One region of the Nesterenkonia sp. K-15-9-6 genome, then DNA from elsewhere that is predicted to be linked to it. Evidence: predicted binding sites of a transcription regulator. Region 1 holds the regulator's gene; the other holds the start of a gene.
The links. Region 1 encodes HspR, which represses chaperone genes until heat shock. Its sites were predicted from a motif close to AAGTTGAGTCNNNNNGACTCAACTT; they were not measured.

Region 1 (5,834 bases):
CCGGCGCCGCAGCGCTGAGCTCGGCGACTCAGGCATCCGGTGGGGAGTTCCTCGAGGTGCATCGCGCTGATCTGCGCGGCGACCTCGAGGAATTCCCCACCGGAGGGCCCACCACAGGCAGAGATAGTTCGTTTACCGAATCACCACCTTCTGACTAGACTGGCGCGATCTGCAAGGTCGTCACGCCGGAAGGCCCCTGGACCCCGGGGCCGGCGGAAGGGAATCGCCATGTCAGAGCCCAGCACCGTCACCCCGACCCGCCGCTCCCGCAGATCGCGCAGCGCCGGCGATCGCCCCGGGTTCCTGGTCCGGGCGCTGCGGGTCGTCGAACGCATCGGCAACCTGCTGCCACACCCGTTCTGGCTGTTCATCATCCTCGCGGTGGTCGTGGTAGTGCTCTCCGCCATCCTGGAGGCCCTGGGAGTGGGTGCGGAGAACCCGGCCGACGGCGAGCAGATCGCCGTGCAGAGCCTGCTCACACCGGAGGGCTTCCAGCGCATGGTCACCGATGCGGTGGAGAACTTCGTGACGTTCCCGCCGCTGGGTCTGATCATCACCGTGATGCTGGGCGTCGCAGTGGCTGAGGGATCGGGTCTGATCAGCGCGGCCATCCGGGTGGTGGTCTCCCGGGTCTCGCGCCGTTGGTTGACCTTCACCGTCGCCCTGGCCGGAGTGACCGGATCCGTGGCCTCGGACGCCATCTACGTCATCCTGATCCCGTTGGCGGCCGCGGCGTTCAAGGCCAGCGGCCGCTCCGCGGTGCTGGGCGCCGTCGTCGCCTTCGGCTCGGCCTCCGCGGGCTACAACGCGTCCCTGCTGATCACCGCCAGCGATCCCCTGCTGGCCGGGATCTCGACCTCGGCGGCCCAGCTGATCGACCCGGACCATGTGGTCTCCCCGGTGGCCAACTACTTCTTCTCCGCGGCCTCCGCCGTGGTGCTCGCCCTGGTGGTCACGCTGGTCACCGAGCTGCTGCTGGTCCGGATGACCGAGCGGATGAAGCACGAGGAGGACGCCACCGGCGGAGCGGCCACCGCCGTGCTGGCGGCTGGCAGGGACCTTGACGACGGCGGCCGCGGCGAGGCGATCACCGATGAGGTCTCCCTGCTGACCTACACCCGCCGAGAGGTTGCGGCGCTGCGCGCGTCCCTGCTGGCGCTGGCAGGCTTCCTGGCGGTGTACTTCTCCCTGCTCCTGCTGCCCGGCTCGCCGTTCCAGGCCGAGAGCGGGGACGTGCTCGACTCCCCGCTGCTGACCGACATCGCCGTGCCGATCGCGCTGGCCTTCCTGGCGGTGGGCATCACCTACGGGGTCGCAGCTGGCACCATCACCCGCCCGCGGGACATCCCGGAGCTGATGGGACGCTCCATCAAGGAGCTCTCCGGCGTGGTGGTGCTGTTCTTCGCGGCCGCCCAGTTCATCGCCTACTTCAGCTGGTCGAACATCGGGATGGTGCTGGCCATCGAGGGCGCCCACCTGCTGGAGCGGTTGGACCTGCCCGTGGTGGTGATGTTCGCCGGCGTCGTGCTGCTGGTCGCGCTGTTCAACCTGACCATCACCTCGGGGTCCGCGCAGTACACCCTCATGGCCCCGGTCCTGGTGCCCATGCTCATGCTGGTGGGCACCTCCCCGGAGGTCACTCAGATGCTGTTCCGCATCGGGGACTCCCCCACCAACATCATCTCCCCGATGAGCCCCTACTTCGCCCTGGTGCTGGGGTATCTGCAGCGGTACTACCCGAAGGCCGGCATCGGCACCCTGGTGTCCCTGACGCTGCCGGTCTCCGTGGCGCTGCTGTGCGCCTGGTTCCTGTTCTTCGTGCTGTGGTGGGCCCTCGGGATCCCGCTCGGGCCCGGAGTGCCGGTGCGCTGAGGAGACGACCATGACCAGGAGAGACAGGACCCCGATGGAGAGGACCCCGATGGAGAGCACCCCGACGACGTCTGCCCGCCCCGACGCCGTGGCCGGCATCCCGATGCCGGCGCTGCGGAACCACGCCGCCGCCCACCAGGAGCAGCTCCTGGAGGACCTGCGGCGCATCGTGCACGCGGAGACGCCCAGCCATGACAAGGCGCTGCTCGACGCCGGGCTGGAGGAGATCCGCACCCTGGCGGTGGAACGACTCGGCGAACCCCTGGCCGAGGCCCGCACCGACGGCGGCGTCCACGGCGACGTGCTGGATCTGCGGTGGCCGGGACGCGACGTCGACGGCGGCGAGATCACGGAGCTGGAGAGCTCCGTGCTCTCGGTGTGCCACTACGACACAGTCTGGCCAGCCGGCACGATCACCGGCTGGCCCCTGACCGCCGAGGGCGACCGCCTCACCGGCCCGGGCGTGCTGGACATGAAGTTCGGCATCGTCCAGACCCTCTGGGCGGTGCGTGCGCTGCGCGAGCTCGGAGTGCCGCATGCCCCGCTGCGGCTGCTGCTCACCGGCGATGAGGAGATCGGTTCGACCGCGGGGCGCCCGGCGATCGAGGCCGCCGCGGCGCAGTCCGCGCTGACACTGGTGCCGGAGCCCAGTGCGGCCGGTCAGCCCAAGGACCGCCGCAAGGGCATGGTCTTCGCGGACCTGACCGTGCACGGCGTGCAGGCCCATGCCGGGTTGGAGCCGGAGAAGGGGGCCAGTGCGGTGCACGCGCTGGCCGCCGTCGTGCCCGACATCGTCGCCCTGGCCTCCCCGGATCACGGGACCACCGTCACCGTGGGCACCTTCCACGGGGGCACCAGCCGCAATGTGGTGGCCGGTCAGGCCACCTGCCAGGTGGATGTGCGCGTGACCGAAGCGGCCGAGCAGGACCGGGTGGCCGAGGGTCTGCGCGCCCTGCGGCTGCCGGAGCCCCATGCCGCCGACCCTCGGCTGCTACTGGAGATCGCGGTGGATGCCAATCGGCCCCCGATGAATCCGACCCCGGCCTCCCGGGCCGCCATGGCCCGGGTGGAGCGCCTGGCCGCAGGTCTGGGGCGGAGGATCACCCCGGCCGCGGTGGGCGGAGCCTCCGACGCGAACTTCGTCTCCGCCCTGGGGCTACCGGTCCTCGACGGCCTCGGTGCCGTCGGCGAAGGGCCGCATGCGGTCCATGAGCACATCCTGGTCTCGGAGATCGCGCCGCAGACGGCGCTGCTGGCGGGACTGCTCGCCGACGTCGCCGCCCGCCCCTGACCCCTCCTGACGCACAGATCACCGCTCGACGGGGTGTGCGGGACAGAGTGTGCGGGGCGGGTGTGCGGGGCGGATGCTCGGGCAACACACCCGGTCAGCGGCGGCGCGGGTCCCAGAGCACCAGCGCCTGGGTGCTGGTGCGGGCCCGGCGGCCTCGGGCCACCGTGACCACGTCGCCGTGCGGGCCGACGGCGAAGACCCGTGGCTTGGTGGAGTGCCGTTCAGCCTCGCGGAGTTCGTAGCGCAGCTCCTCCACGGTCTCCTCGAGCTCCTCCACCCGGTTCTGCAGCTCGATGATCCGCCGGATGCCCTCCAGGGAGACGCCCTCCTGGGAGAGCTGCTGGATCTGCCGGAGCTGTTCGATGTCATAGGGCGAGTACCGACGGTGCCGGCCGCCCTGGCGCCGCGGGGTGACCAGGCCGATGCGGTCGTACTGGCGCAGCGTCTGCGGGTGCATGTCCGCCAGCTCGGCGGCCACGGAGATGACGAACAGCGGAGCATGCCGGTGCTCCGCCTCGATCAGCCGCGGGTCCTCCCCGCCGATCTCGGAGCGACGTCTCCTGGCCACTGCTGCTCACCTCTTCCGTTCCCGCCCGGCCGCGCTGGGGCGGGTCGGTCTCGTCTCTCCATCATCCCGCAGCGGCGGGCCCGGTCACAGGGCGGCCCGGACCTCCAGGTCGCCGCGGGGGTCGACGTCGCGAGTCGCCTCCGCGTAGGCCTTCACGGCCTCCACCGCCTCCTCGGAGAGGTCCTGGGGCACCTGCACGTCCACGACGACGAGCATGTCCCCCTGGTGGGACTTCCGGCGGACCCCGTGCCCCTTCAGCCGAAGGGTGCGGCCCGAGGTGGTGCCGGCGGGGACCTTGATCCGCACCTTCTCCCCGTGCACGGTGGGCACTTGGACGGTGGTGCCCAGCACGGCCTCGTCGAAGGAGACGGGAAGGTGGATGCGGATGTCGTCACCGTCGCGCTCGTAGAACCGGTGCGGGGTGATCGCCACCTCCACCAGCAGGTCGCCGGCGCCGCCGGGTCCCTGCTGGCCCTTTCCCTTGACGCGGACCTTCTGGCCCTCCTTCACCCCGGCGGGGATCCGGACGTCGATGACGTTGCCGTCCGGTTCGCGCAGCCCCACCGTGGTGCCGCGGACGGCCCCGGCGAAGGAGATGGTGGTCTTCGCGGTGCGGTCGGCGCCCTTGGCCGGCGCGCCCCCGCCGAAGCCGCCGCCGAACCGGCCGCCCATGCCACCGAAGATGTCGGAGAAGTCGGGGCCGCCTCGACCCCCGCGGCCGAAGCCGCCGGCGTCGCCGAAGAGCCCGCCGAAGATGTCCTCGAATCCGGAGGCGCCGCCGGCGCCGCCCGGGGCTCCGGAGAAGCGGGCGCCCGAGCCCATGGCCCGGATGGCGTCGTACTGCTCCCTCTGCTGCTTGTCGGAGAGCACGGTGTGGGCCTCGGAGACGTCCTTGAACTTCTGCTCAGCGGCCTCGTCCCCCGGGTTCTTGTCCGGGTGGTACGTCCGGGCGAGCTTCCGGTAGGCCTTCTTGATCTCGTCCTCGGACGCGTCCTTGGAGACGCCCAGGATGGCGTAGAAGTCCTTGTTGATCCAATCCTGCGAGGCCACGGCGCCTCCCTCCCTGCTTCTCTTCTGCGACCCCGCCGGGCGGGGCCTGTGCGTGGTGCGCTGTCTGTGTGCCGACGTCGTGGGCTGCGACGCTCCGCGACGACGGCGTCGGCCGATCCGTGCCGACGGCCCGGTGCGGGCCGTCGGCACGGAGAGTCAGGCTCGGCTCACTCGGCCGGGCCGGTGGAGACCATCACCTGGGCCGCGCGCAGCACACGGTCGCCGTGGCGGTAGCCCGCCCGCAGCACCGCGGCCACGTGGTCGGCGGGGATCTCCGGGTGCGGCTGCTGCATGAGCGCCTCGTGGACCGACGGGTCGAAGGGCACGCCTTCTTCGTCGATGCGCTCGAGGCCCTGCTGCTGCAGCAGCGACTCCAGTTTCGCGGCGATGGCCGCGAAGGGCCCGTCGGCCAGGTCACCGGCCTGCCGGGCGGCGTGGATGTCGTCCAGCACCGGCATCAGGCCGGTGATGACGTGACCGACGGTGCGGTCCCGCTCCACGGCCCGGTCCCGCTCCACGCGGCGCCGGTAGTTGACGTACTCCGCCTGGAGACGCTGCAGGTCGGCCTGCAGCTCGGCCTCGCGGTCACCGGCGCTCGACTGGTCCGCGGGGACCTCCTCAAGCTCCGGCTCCTCAGCCACCAGGGGATCCGCACCGGGGTCGGGGGTTCCGGCTGCGTCGGCGACGCTCACCGGATCCCCGGCCTCGGAGTCCTCGGCATCCTCGGCCGGCAGGTCGCGCAGGATCTGCTCGGCCTGGGCCAGCGGGTCCTGCACCGGGTCTGCCGGTGCTGTGCCGGAGCCCGCAGCGGCTTCCTTCTCCTCGGCGCCGGTCTCTCCCTCCACGTGGCGCGGCCGGCCCGTCTCCGGGTCGATCCGGCGCTTGTCGGTGAAGCGGATCGGTTCCTCGGACTCAGGACGGTCCACGCCGTCCCGCTCCGGGTTCTGGTCCTGCTCTGCCATCAGGGACGACCTCTCACTTCTTCTCGTCGGCGTCCTCGTCGACCACCTCGGCGTCGACGATGTCCTCGTCCTCGCCGGAGGCGTCGCCGGC
Region 2 (5,834 bases), on a different contig from region 1:
TGCCACGAGGCCCCTGGGAGTTCGACGTCGCCCCCGGATACGGGCCCGGCGCCTCCGAGTCCGACCCGATTCCTGACCGCACGGTCCGCCCCGGTCAGCTGCCGCAGCTGTACCGAGAGCTCGAGGACGAGCAGCTCCATGCTCGGATCCGCGCGGCGAAGGAGGCCCTCGGCGAGAAGCTCGTGATCCTCGGACACTTCTACCAGCGCGACGAGGTCGTCCAGTACGCCGACTTCGTCGGAGACTCCTTCCAGCTGGCCAACGCGGCACTGACCAAGCCGGAGGCGGAGACGATCGTGTTCTGCGGCGTGCACTTCATGGCCGAGACTGCCGACATCCTCTCCTCGGCCGATCAGCAGGTGATCCTGCCCAACCTCGCGGCCGGCTGCTCCATGGCCGACATGGCCGACGAGGAGTCCGTGGAGGAGGCCTGGGAGGACATCGCCGAGGTCTACGGCTTCGACCCCGAGGATCCCCAGCCGGATGCCGAGGGCAAGCTCCCGGTGATCCCAGTGACCTACATGAACTCCTCGGCGGCGCTGAAGGCCTTCTGCGGCCGCCACAGCGGCATCGTATGCACCTCGTCGAACGCCGCCACCGTGCTGGAGTGGGCATTCGAGCGTGCTCACCGAGTGCTGTTCTTCCCTGACCAGCACCTGGGTCGCAACACCGCCAAGGCCATGGGGGTGCCGCTGGAGCAGATGCCGATGTGGAACCCCCGCCGGGAGCTCGGAGGCAACACCGAGGAGGGGCTGCGAGAAGCGAAGGTGCTGCTGTGGCACGGCTTCTGCTCAGTGCACCGTCGCTTCACTGTGGACCAGATCGAGCAGGCCCGCGCCGAGCACCCCGGCTGCCAGGTCATCGTCCACCCGGAATGCCCCATGCCGGTGGTCGACGCCGCCGACGCCGCCGGTTCCACCGACGCGATCAGGAAGTTCATCGCCGCCTCGTCCCCCGGTGACACGATCGCGGTGGGCACCGAGATCAACATGGTCAACCGGCTGGCCGCCGAATACCCGGACCGCACGATCTTCTGCCTGGATCCGGTGATCTGCCCCTGCTCGACCATGTACCGGATCCACCCGGGGTACCTCGCCTGGGTGCTGGACGAGCTCGTCGCCGGCCGGGTGGAGAACCAGATCATCGTCGACGACGAGGTCGCAGCAGAGGCGAAGGTCGCCCTGGACCGCATGCTCGCGGCGAAGCCGAGGTGATCCCGTGACGACCCCCCTGCTCCCTGCCCGCGACGTCGCGGGGGACCCGCTGCTCACGCGCAGCCAGATCGAGACTGTGGTGCATCGCGCCTTGGAGGAGGACGCCCCCTTCGGGGACCTCACCTCGTGGGCATTCGTGCCGGCCGACGCACAGGCCGAGGCCGACCTGGTCGCCCGCGAGGCCGGCGTGTTCAGCGGCGGCGCGGTGTTCGCCGCGGCGATGACGGCGCTGTCCCAGGATGTGGAGGTCACGGTTCATCACGACGACGGCACACCCTTCGTCGCCGGCCAGCGGCTCGCCTCGGTGCACGGCCCGGCACGGCCCATCCTGACCGCCGAACGGGTGGCTCTGAACCTTGTGCAGCGCATGACGGCGGTCGCTGGTCTGACGGCCCGCTACGTCGAGGCGGTGGCTGGCACGGGGGTGCGCATCGCCGACACACGCAAGACGACTCCGGGGCTGCGCGCGCTGGAACGTCATGCCGTGCGCTGCGGCGGCGGACACAACCACCGGTCAGGCCTCTCCGACGCCGTGATGGCCAAGGACAACCACCTCGCCCTGGTGGACGACCTCGCCGCGGCGATCTCCGCCGCACGAACCCGACTGCCGCACACCGTGCACATCGAGGTGGAGGTCGACCGGATCGACCAGATCGCCCCGGCGCTGGCCGGCGGGGCCGACACGATCATGCTGGACAACTTCTCCCTCCCGGAGCTGCGCCGCGGAGTGGAGATCATCGCCGGCCGTGCCGTGGTCGAGGCCTCCGGAGGCATCACCCTGGACACGATCGGCCAGGTGGCCGCCACCGGCATCGATGTCATCAGCGTCGGCGCATTGACCCATGGCGTGCCGGCCGTGGACCTCGGACTCGACTTCACGACGTCGCGCTGAACCCTCAGTGCGCCGCAGCACCCGACCCGGTGAAGGATCCTCCCATGACACAGACCCCCGAGCCGCAGGAGCAGCCGACGCTCTCCGGGCCCTCCACGGTCTACCTGGACGCGGCCGCCTCGGCCCCGGTGCGCCGCGAGGTCCTGGAGGCCATGTGGCCGCTGCTCGCCGGGGTGCACGCCAATCCTTCGAGCCGACACGAGCCCGGACTCGCCGCCGAGCGCGCCCTGACCGACGCCCGCGCCCGTGTGGCACGCTCCCTGGGCGCCAGGCCGGGTGAGATCCTGTTCACCTCGGGCGGGACCGAGGCTGACAATGCCGCGGTCAAGGGGATCGCCTTGGCGGCTCCCCGAGGCCGGCACGTACTGATCTCCGCCGTGGAACACCCAGCGGTCGCCGAATCGGCCTCCTGGTTGGAGAGGATCGGCTACGAGGTGGACGTTCTGCCTGTGGACGATGCCGGAGTCGTCGACCCCGACGAGCTGCAGCGCCGCCTGCGGTCTGACACCACCTTGGTCAGCGTGCAGACGGCCTCCAACGAGGTCGGCACGGTCCAGGACATCGCCTCCCTGGCGGCCGTCGCCGCCGAGACCGGCACGCCGTTCCACACCGATGCGGTCCAGGCGGCTGGATCCGAGACCATTGACGTCCGCGAACTCGGGGTGCAGGCCCTGAGCCTGGCCGGACACAAGCTCGGCACCCCGAAAGGCGTCGGCGTCCTGTGGCTGCGGCGTCGGACCCCGTTCGAGCCGCTGATCCACGGCGGCGGCCAGCAGCGCGGCCGACGCTCCGGCACGGAGGACGTCGCCGGCGCCGTCGGCATGGCCACCGCGCTGGAGCTCGCCGCCGCAGAGGACACCGAGACGCTGCGTCGCCGACGCGACGACTTCATCGCCGCCGTCGAGGAGGGTGTCCCCGGAGCTCGCCTGACCGGTCACCGCACCCGGCGGCTGGCCGGTCACGCCTCCTTCGTCCTGCCGGGCCGCAGTGGAGAATCCGTACTGTTGGATCTGGAGCGGGCCGGGATCTTCTGCTCCTCCGGTTCCGCCTGCGCCGCCGGCTCCTCGGAGGCGAGTCCCAGCCTGACGGCTATGGGCGTGCCGGAGGACCTGGCACAGACCGCCGTCCGGTTCACCTTCGGCGCCAACACCTCATCAGCTGACCTCGCACGTGCCGCTGAGGCGCTGATCCGCAGTGCCTGTGCGGCACCATGAGGGCCAGCGACACGGCGATATGAAAACCTGAGCATATGACGCTCAACTTTGGAATACGACGCCCCGGACAGCTGTTGATCTGACTGCAAGCCGTCAACCAGACAACAGATCGAAAGGGGCTGATCCTCATGACCACCCGTCTGACCCGCCTGGAACCGCTGTCCCTGATGGACGACGTCTTCCGGTCCCTGCGCACCCCGCTGTTCGACTCCGCGGCCTTCGCGGCTCCCCGCATGGAATCAGGACAAGCCACGGGCTTCGTCCCCGCCGTCGACGCCCACCGCGACGGCGAGGACCTGGTGCTGCGTGTGGACCTTCCCGGGGTGGACCCGGAGAAGGACGTCTCAGTGGAGCTGACCGGACGCAGCCTCACCGTCTCCGGTGAGCGCCGTGACGAGCGCGAGGCAGAAGGACTGCGCGAGGTCCGATACGGCAGCTTCTCCCGGACGGTGACTCTGCCGCAGGAGGTCCCCTCGGACTCCGTGACAGCGGACTACGACGCCGGCGTGCTGACCGTGAGGGTCGCAGGCGTCTACTCCGCAGAGACTCCGCAGCGCATCCAGGTGACCCGGTCCGGCTCCGGCGCCCAGGAGCAGATCGAGAGCTGAGCACCGATCCGTGACCGGGGTCTGCTCACAGCTCGGCGAGCAGCGCCTTCCAGAAGGGCTTCCACCGGTCGATCTCCTCAGGAGAGCCGAGCTTCGCATGCTCCAGGCCGACGGTTGCCCTCTCGTCACCCTTGGGTGTGACGCCCACACTCACCCTGGTGCCGTCCTCCAAGGAGACCCGCCAGTATCTCCACTTCGGGGTCTCAGAGGTCGTGGGCGCCTGGGCGAGCCCGACGCCGTTGAACTCCTCACGGTCGGCGACGAGTTCCGTCCAGGCCGCCCACGCTTCATCCCGCGTGCCGCGGAACGTCTTGCTGGCCGAGGCCTGGAACATCCCGTCGCTGGTCTGCCCCGGGACCCGCATCCCATGATGCTGCTCATAGGCCACCGCCACTCCCTGGGCCCACCAGCCGGGGTTGTCCAGGCTTTCGGGCATGCGGGCGATCGCGAGCCCGGCGATCTGCGGATGGTCCATCTCGCGGGCGCCTGCGCCGTCGAGCTCCTCGAGCCAGGCGTCCCACGGCCGGCCCGTCGCGCGGGCGATCGCTGCTGTGTTCTGTGACGTCACCATGGACTGATCGTAGTCGGCCCGCCCCGGCAGGAGTAGGCTTGCCAGCGGCCCGACGACCGAACAGGAGCACCCATGAGCCACCGGCCCTACCTCGCCGCCGACGACCGCTACTCGAGGCTGGACTACCGCCGGGTCGGTCGCTCCGGCCTGGTGCTGCCGCCGCTCTCGCTGGGCCTGTGGCACAACTTCGGTGACGACGTCCCTTTCCAACGGCAGCGGGACATCGTGCGCTTCGCCGTCGACTCCGGCATCACGCATTTCGATCTGGCGAACAACTACGGTCCCCCTCCGGGTTCGGCGGAGATCAACTTCGGTCGGCTCATGAGAGAGGACCTCGCCCCCTACCGGGATGAGCTGATCATCTCCACCAAGGCGGGCTGGACCATGCACCCGGGCCCCTATGGCGGGCCGGGAGGCAGCCGGAAGTATCTGCTCTCCAGCCTGGATGCCTCGTTGGACCGTCTCGGGCTGGACTATGTGGACATCTTCTACTCCCATCGCCCGGATGCGGACACCCCGCTCGAGGAGACGATGGCCGCTCTGGACACCGCCGTCCGCTCCGGCAGGGCCCTCTATGCCGGAATCTCCTCCTACTCCCCGGAGGACACCCGCCGGGCCGCGGCCATCCTGAAGGAGCTGGGCACTCCCCTGCTGATCCATCAGCCCTCGTATTCGATGTTCAACCGGTGGATCGAGCAGGACGGCCTGCTGGACACGGTCGAGGAGGAGGGCGTGGGCGTGATCGCCTTCAGTGCGCTCGCTCAGGGAATGCTCACGGAGAAGTACCTCGACGGCGTCCCGGAGGACTCTCGTGCCGCGACCAAGCCGTCCTTCCGGGACGGCTTCCTCAGCGAAGAGAACCTGGCTCGGATCCGCGCACTCTACGACATCGCCCAGCGGCGCGGCCAGACGCTGGCCCAGATGGCACTGGCCTGGGCTCTGCGAGACGAGCGGGTCACCTCGCTGGTGATCGGTGCGAGCAGGGTCGAGCAGCTGGAGCAGAACCTGCAGGCCCTGCGCAGCGCGCCGTTCACCACCGAGGAGCTGGCCGAGATCGACCAGCACGCCGTCGACGCCGGCATCGACATCTGGGGCGACGCGCGCCGCAGCACGTCCGCCTGATCCGGCTCATCAGGCGAGGCGGAAGCCGACGACGTCGACGACGTCCTCCTCCGTGATGTGCGGATAGTGGCCCCGCAGCCCGGAGCGCAGAGCCTCCAGCGACGAGGCGTTCTCCCGCCGCACGTCCTCGGCGGTCAGCTCCCCGAACCGGCGTTGCCCGATGGTCTCCACGACGCCGGAGAGCACCTGGAACCCTGCGACCTCCGCCTGCTC

Region 2: a site for HspR is predicted at 3,345-3,369, ahead of SD455_RS15765 (Hsp20/alpha crystallin family protein). Genes of this name have one in related genera too.

Annotation. Positions count from the first base shown of each region.
Region 1 covers NZ_JBQYEY010000006.1:83,925-89,758, reverse strand. The annotation lists gene SD455_RS05700 (BCCT family transporter) at 1-18, shown strand, start outside; gene SD455_RS05695 (AbgT family transporter) at 229-1,872, shown strand; gene SD455_RS05690 (M20/M25/M40 family metallo-hydrolase) at 1,883-3,163, shown strand; gene SD455_RS05685 (heat shock protein transcriptional repressor HspR) at 3,258-3,686, opposite strand; gene SD455_RS05680 (DnaJ C-terminal domain-containing protein) at 3,816-4,781, opposite strand; gene SD455_RS05675 (nucleotide exchange factor GrpE) at 4,949-5,743, opposite strand; gene dnaK (molecular chaperone DnaK) at 5,757-5,834, opposite strand, start outside.
Region 2 covers NZ_JBQYEY010000037.1:8,663-14,496, reverse strand. The annotation lists gene nadA (quinolinate synthase NadA) at 1-1,214, shown strand, start outside; gene nadC (carboxylating nicotinate-nucleotide diphosphorylase) at 1,264-2,106, shown strand; gene SD455_RS15770 (cysteine desulfurase family protein) at 2,151-3,320, shown strand; gene SD455_RS15765 (Hsp20/alpha crystallin family protein) at 3,449-3,928, shown strand; gene SD455_RS15760 (hypothetical protein) at 3,954-4,499, opposite strand; gene mgrA (L-glyceraldehyde 3-phosphate reductase) at 4,572-5,621, shown strand; gene SD455_RS15750 (ASCH domain-containing protein) at 5,631-5,834, opposite strand, start outside.